Regions from separate parts of the Enterocloster bolteae genome, predicted to be linked through region 3. Evidence: predicted binding sites of a transcription regulator. Region 3 holds the regulator's gene; each other region holds the start of a gene.
The links. The regulator Rex, encoded in region 3, represses fermentation and respiration genes when NADH is low (regulators of the CRP and FNR family bind a similar motif). The targets are predictions, from matches to a motif close to ATTGTTAANTANTTAACAAT.

Region 1: the regulator Rex is predicted to act here: its motif matches at 908-927, upstream of nuoE (NADH-quinone oxidoreductase subunit NuoE).
Region 2: the regulator Rex is predicted to act here: its motif matches at 1,339-1,358, upstream of pdxA (4-hydroxythreonine-4-phosphate dehydrogenase PdxA).

Annotation. Positions count from the first base shown of each region.
Region 1 is NZ_CP022464.2:4,890,127-4,892,395, reverse strand. Features, by position in the region: gene CGC65_RS22600 (SPFH domain-containing protein) at 1-476, opposite strand, end outside; gene nuoE (NADH-quinone oxidoreductase subunit NuoE) at 1,137-1,652, shown strand; gene CGC65_RS22590 (NADH-ubiquinone oxidoreductase-F iron-sulfur binding region domain-containing protein) at 1,652-2,269, shown strand, end outside.
Region 2 is NZ_CP022464.2:2,120,098-2,122,366, forward strand. Features, by position in the region: gene CGC65_RS09960 (LacI family DNA-binding transcriptional regulator) at 1-274, shown strand, start outside; gene CGC65_RS09965 (DeoR/GlpR family DNA-binding transcription regulator) at 424-1,191, shown strand; gene pdxA (4-hydroxythreonine-4-phosphate dehydrogenase PdxA) at 1,447-2,269, shown strand, end outside.
Region 3 is NZ_CP022464.2:2,887,077-2,889,345, forward strand. Features, by position in the region: gene abc-f (ribosomal protection-like ABC-F family protein) at 1-722, opposite strand, end outside; gene CGC65_RS13410 (redox-sensing transcriptional repressor Rex) at 886-1,548, shown strand; gene acpS (holo-ACP synthase) at 1,569-1,988, shown strand; gene CGC65_RS13420 (bifunctional ADP-dependent NAD(P)H-hydrate dehydratase/NAD(P)H-hydrate epimerase) at 1,948-2,269, shown strand, end outside.

The DNA.
Region 1 (2,269 bases), 2.0 Mb from region 3:
TTAATCATAACCTGGTCAGAGAAGGAATCACGGTCCGTGTTAATGGCCCTCAGTGTAAGCGTACCGATAATCTCACGCATGTTGCCCTGAAGGGAGTCCTGCAGGTCGGCGGCAATGTTTGCCGGCTCTTTGTTCAGGAAGTTCCTCATAGCCAGCTTCATCCGTTCGTCGTCGTCAGCCACCCGTATCTTGGCAACCGCATCCACCATAACATTGATGAAATCGTTGGTTGGGATGTATTCATCGGTCTTGATATCCACTGTAATCTGTCCAAGGTACAGTTTATCCAGCTGCTCAAAAAACGGAATTTTGATGCCTGCCCGTCCTATGAGCACCCTTGGCTGCTTGCGCAGGCCGGAAATGATGTAGGCGTGGTCAGGCGGCGCCTTGACGTACCCCTGGGTAATGATGATGATGACCAGAATGACCGGGACAATAAATCCCAGCGAGGTGAGAATAAAGTCTAAATCGAACATAAGGACTCCTTTCTGCATATGAAAATTTTTTGTATTTGATAGGTACTATTGTAACATATGCTGGAAAATTAAGGAATAGAGGTTCTGAAAATCGACAGAATTTGTAGGATAATATTAATAAATTTTCTGATATATAAAGTCAGAATAAATAAGTGTTGGGCTGTTTTTGAGATTGTTAAATATTAGATTGTATATTGACAAGTACAATGTCCTTGTGATATTATGGAAAAAATACAAAAAAAGTTATAATATACAAAAATTTTTAGGCACATTAATTTTTACGTGAAATCAAGACAGGGGGATGCGGTATGAAAATCAAAGGCGGACGCGGTCATTTACGATACCGCAGACGAGATAATTTTAAAAAGTCAGTAAAAGTTATACAGGGTCTTTTTGGCGGGAGTAACCGGTAAGGTTGCTCCCGCCTTAACTTTGTATAATTTTTCACAATACAATCCTCCGGACGCAATGGGGGGAACCTGCGGTGAGGGAGCCGACAGACAGACTGCAGCTGTCTGCCCGGCCAGCAGCGCAACGCTTTTAGAGGTGAGCCACTGCGCAAAACGGTCAAGGGACGGCCGTTTTCGTGCCAGTGGCATGTATTGCACACAAGCGCCGTATAACAGGCGGTAAGTGCTCATAACAAGGAGGAATGAAGTGATGGGTGAAAACACACATGCATGCTGCTGTGACCACAGTGAAGAAGCGCTGTTAAAGCGGATTGGCGAGTTGGCGGCAGAGTACAGGGGGAAAGAGGGAAGTCTGATACAGGTCCTTCATATGGCGCAGGGAATATATGGTTATCTGCCTCTGGAGGTCCAGAAGGTCATAGCAGACGCTCTGGATATCAGTCTGGCAGAGGTATCGGGGGTAGTGACGTTTTATTCTTTCTTTTCTACCCAGCCCAGAGGAGAACACACCATACGTGTCTGTCTGGGGACGGCCTGCTATGTAAGGGGCGGGAAGAAAATCGTAGAGCGGTTAAAGGAACTGCTGGATGTGGAAATAGGTGAGACCACGGCGGACAGAAGGTTTACCTTTGAGGTGGCCAGATGTATCGGGGCCTGCGGTCTGGCTCCGGCCATGTCAATTGACGACCAGGTTTACAAACAGGTAAATCCTGACAAACTGGAACAGATTCTGGAACGCTACTATGAAGAGGAGGGGCAGGAGTAATGGATGCAGTAAAAAACCGTGATGATTTATTAAGCATAAAAGAAGAATATCTGAGACGGCAAAAGTCCTACCGGCGTCAGGTGCTGGTGTGCGGCGGAGCAGGGTGCATATCCTCTAACTGCGGGGAAGTAAGGGATGCGCTTATAAAGTCAGTGAGTACATATAAGCTGGATGATGAGGTTAAGGTCATGGTCACCGGATGTATGGGTACATGCGCCATGGGTCCCGTCATCCTGGTTGAGCCGGAGGGAATCTTCTACACAAAGATGAATCCTGAAAAGGCAGAGGACGTGGTGGCCAGGCATCTTCTGAAGGATGAGGTGTGCGAGGAATATACATATTTTGACGAGGACGAGGGAGTCCATGTGCCGAGGATGGAGGATATTCCGTTCTTCAAGGGCCAGGTACGTGTGGCGCTGAGAAACTGCGGACACATGGAGTATGCTTCCCTGGAGGCATACATATCCAGGGACGGATACGGCGCCCTGGCAAGAGCACTGTCGGAGATGACGCCGGCCCAGGTGGTGGAAGAGATGAAGGCTGCCGGCCTCAGAGGGCGCGGCGGCGCCGGATTCCCTACCGGAGTGAAGTGGGAAGCAGGTATGAAGGCTGTGTCT
Region 2 (2,269 bases), 770 kb from region 3:
TGTTGCCAGTCCGGGACTTTTGCAGGTGGTGTACCAGGCGATCCGCAGATACCCGGATTATATGAGGCTGTTTCCTGACACACTGGGCCTTATCGGCTTTGACGCGGAGGGATGGACCAGAATGACGACCCCAACCATTTCCGCCATCATCACGCCCGCTTATCAGGAAGGGGTCAGGGCCATGGAAGAGCTGGCCGACATCCTGGACGGCAAGAAAACAGACGGGGAAGTGGTGTTTAAGAATATAGTCAAGTGGAGGGAAACCACCCTTTGACCCTTTGATTTTCGGCTTCTGTTTTTTGCCGGGGCGGAATTGTCCATGATGGAATTTCGTTAATTCAGTTCTTTCAATTGTAATCTTATTTTGTATGTAATATAATAAATCAGTAGATATATTTAAACGATAGAAAGAGGATATTGCATATGAAAGCAAGCGAACGTTTAGAGATTATCATAGATGAAGTGCAGACCAACGGAATTGTCAGGGTTGCGGAAATAAGCGGGCGTCTGGGGTGTTCCGAGGTGACCATAAGGAATGACATAAGAAAGCTGGACCAGCAGGGGGTTCTTAAGAAAACATACGGGGGAGCGGTCCGCAAGGAAAACGGACTCTCGGTGGAATTCATTCCCGGAGAATATTTCCTAAACAGTGACAAAAAATACAGAATTGCCAAAAGAGCCTACGAGTATATTGAAGGCGGGGACTCAATCATCATTGACGATTCCACTACGGGATATTATCTGGCCAAATATATAAAGGAACATGCAGAGAAACATCTGGCAGTGGTGACGAATTCTGTTCTGTCCGGAGCTGAGCTGACTTCAGCCAGGCATGTGGACCTTTTTATTGTGGGAGGCCATGTCATTGGTAATCCTCCGGCTGCTCTGGATAACATAACAGTAGGAGCCATGGGGCAGTTTCATGTTGACAAGGCCTTTGTGGGGGTCAATGGAATCAATCTCAAAACGGGTCTGACTTCCATGGGAACCCCTCAGATGGATGTGAAGCGTGAAATGATACGGGTGGCGGACGAGGTTTATGTTATTGCCGACAGTTCAAAGTTTGGCAGCAGAAATCTCTTTACGGTGTGTCCTATGTCTGAGGTAGACAGGGTGATTACTGATACAGAAATAAAAAAAGAATATGTTCAGACTGCCAGGAATCTCGGCATTGAGCTGGATCTTATCTGATGGGGTGTTAAAATCAGAGGTTTGTGAAAATATAAAATTTTTTAAGTGGGAGCTTTTGTGCTTTGTGCATGAAGGCTCTTTTATTTGGCTTTTTTATTATCCGGCATAAATACGGACTATAAGAAATGCACAAAGAATTGTGTACATATTCTTATAAAAATAACAATTGACATTTTATTATTTTCGATTGATAATTATATATGTAAATATCGAAAGAATATAGAAATAAAAAATATCAATCAAAAGGAGAGACTCATGAAAGAGAAATACAAACCGATTGTAGGAATTACAATCGGAGACCCGGCGGGAATTGGGCCAGAGATTATCCTGAAGGCTTTGGGAGAGAAACATATTTATGATGAATGCAGGCCCCTTGTCATTGGCTGCGTGAATGTACTCGAAAGAGCAAAGGCAGTCCTTCCCCAATGCAGTCTGGAATTTAACAGGATTGAATCCGTGTCTGACGCCTGCTTCCGGTTTGGCTCCATAGATGTCCTTGAAACAGGACACTATGATATCTCGAAGCTGGTGTGGGGGAAGGAGCAGGCGGCCGCCGGACAGATAGCAATGGATTCCATTCGCACATCTATTGAATTAGGGTTGGAGGGAGAGATTGATGCGGTGACCACGGCTCCCATTAACAAGGTGGCTATTAAGATGGTGGGGGTAAAACAGGCTGGTCATACCGAGATTTATATGGACGGCACAAAAGCTCCGTATGTTCTGACCATGTTTGACTGCTTTAAGATGAGGGTATTCCATCTCAGCAGACATATATCACTGATGAATGCCATCCGGTATGCCACCAAGGAACATGTGCTGAACGATATATGCCGCATTGATAAAGAGTTAAAGCGCCTTGGGATGGAAACCCCGTACATTGCGGTGGCGGGCATTAATCCCCACAGCGGGGAAGGTGGGCTGTTCGGTGATGAAGAGATGAAGGAAATCATTCCTGCCATTGAGGAAGCCAGGAAACGGGGAATCAATGCAATCGGACCGGTTCCGCCGGATACATTATTTTCCAGGGGAAAAAATGGGGAATTTGATGCTATACTGGCAATGTATCATGACCAGG
Region 3 (2,269 bases):
CCGCTGAACACGGTCCCGGTTCCATTGTCCAGCTCCACGATTTTTGTCACCACCCGGTCCAGGAAATAGCGGTCATGGGCAACGATGATTACGCTGCCGCTGTAGGTCTTAAGGTATGTCTCCAGCCAGGCGATGGATTCCATATCCAGGTGGTTGGTGGGCTCGTCAAGGAGCAGGATGTCAGGCTTGGTCAGCAGAAGCTTGCCCAGGGATACGCGGGTTTTCTGGCCCCCGGACAGGGCGTTGATGGGCTTTGAAAATTCCTCCTCGGCAAAGCCAAGGCCCTTTAATACGCCGGTGATTTCACTGCGGCAGGCATAACCGCCCTCCAGCTCAAACTGGTGGGTCAGGCGGCTGTATTCCTCCAGCATGTTTTCTAAACCTTCGCCGGACGCGCTTTTCATATCCAGTTCCAGGGAGCGGATGCGTTCTTCCATCTGAAGGATGGGGCGCTTGACCTCCAGCAGGGCGTCGTGGATGGTGCTCTCGCTGTCCAGGTCCTGGTGCTGGGCCAGGTAGCCGATGGAGGCCCCTTTGCTCAGGGCCACGCACCCCTCGTCACAGGCCAGTTCCCCGATGATGATTTTGAGGAGAGTGGACTTGCCGGCGCCGTTGATTCCGACAATGGCTGCCTTTTCATGGTCCTCCAGGTGGAAGGAAACCTGCTTTAATATATGTTTCTCTCCAAATGATTTGCTTATATTGCTGCATGATAAAATCATGGTAAACTCCTTTAAAAACGACATATTTAGCTCTCCCAAGTATAATATACGGAGACGATTTTTTCAAGAACATATGTAAACGGTTTGACATTTTTTTGACGTGTGTTTATAATAGAACTATTAAGGTTTTGACAGAATTGCACAATGGGAAGGTGGATACATCATGGAACGCAAGGAGATTTCGAAGGCAGTCATATCCAGGCTGCCCCGTTATTACCGTTATTTAGGTGAATTAATAGAGGAAGGTGTGGAGCGCATATCCTCCAATGAGCTGAGCGCCAGAATGAAAGTGACCGCGTCTCAGATCCGTCAGGATCTGAATAATTTCGGCGGATTCGGCCAGCAGGGCTACGGTTATAATGTTAAGTACCTCTATTCAGAGATCGCCAAAATACTTGGGATTGACAGACAGCACAATGTGATCATCATCGGAGCAGGAAACCTGGGACAGGCCATTGCCAACTATACGAATTTTGAGCGCAGGGGCTTTGTTATCAGGGGAATGTTTGATATTAACCCCAAACTGATCGGCCTGGTCATCAGAGGGATTGAGATTCGCTCCGTGGATGATTTGGAAACGTTTATCAGGGAGAATGAGATTCAGATTGCTGCTCTGACCATCCCGAAGACAAAGGCGCCGGAGATTGCGGACCGCCTGGTAAACGCGGGAATCAGGGCTATCTGGAATTTTGCCCATACGGATTTGGTGGTACCGGAGGATGTGGTGGTGGAGAATGTGCACCTGTCCGAGAGCCTGATGCGTCTTTCCTACCGGGTCAGCAGCATGTATGACCTGCAGGAGGAGAAAAAGAACGCGTTAAAGTAAATGTTTAGGAAGACAGCACCATGATACTTGGAGTTGGAACAGATTTAATTGAAATCAGACGCATGGAAAAAGCCTGTAAAAAGGATTATTTTGTGGTGCGTACATTTACGGATATGGAAAGCCGGCAAGCAAAGGGGTCCGCCTCTAAGCTGGCCGGCTCTTTTGCTGTGAAGGAAGCGGTTGCCAAGGCTTTGGGGACAGGGTTTCGGACCTTCATGCCCATCGACGTGGAGGTGCTCAGGGATGATATGGGAAAACCCTATGTCCGCCTTTACAGAGGGGCCCTTAAGCGGTTTCAGGAGATGGGAATGGAGCGTCTGGAGGTGTCCATCACCAATACAAGGGAATACGCCATGGCGTTTGCAGTGGGAGAAGGAAGGATAAAGGAGGTACAGCCAAATGAGGATGCTGGTAACGGGAAAACAGATGAAGGCCATTGACGCATACACCATCCACACCATAGGAATCCCCTCCCTGGTCCTGATGGAGCGGGCAGCTCTTAAGGTGGCCCTGGCAGCGGAGCGCCTGTGGGAAAAGGGGGATGTAATCTGGGCGGTGTGCGGCACCGGCAACAACGGGGCCGACGGTGTGGCGGCAGCCAGAATGCTTCATCTAAAAGGATATCCGGTGCGTGTATTTCTGGTGGGAAATCCGGATAAGGGAACAGAGGAATTCAGGACGCAGCTTAAGATTGCAGGCAACGTGGGACTTTTCACTCTGC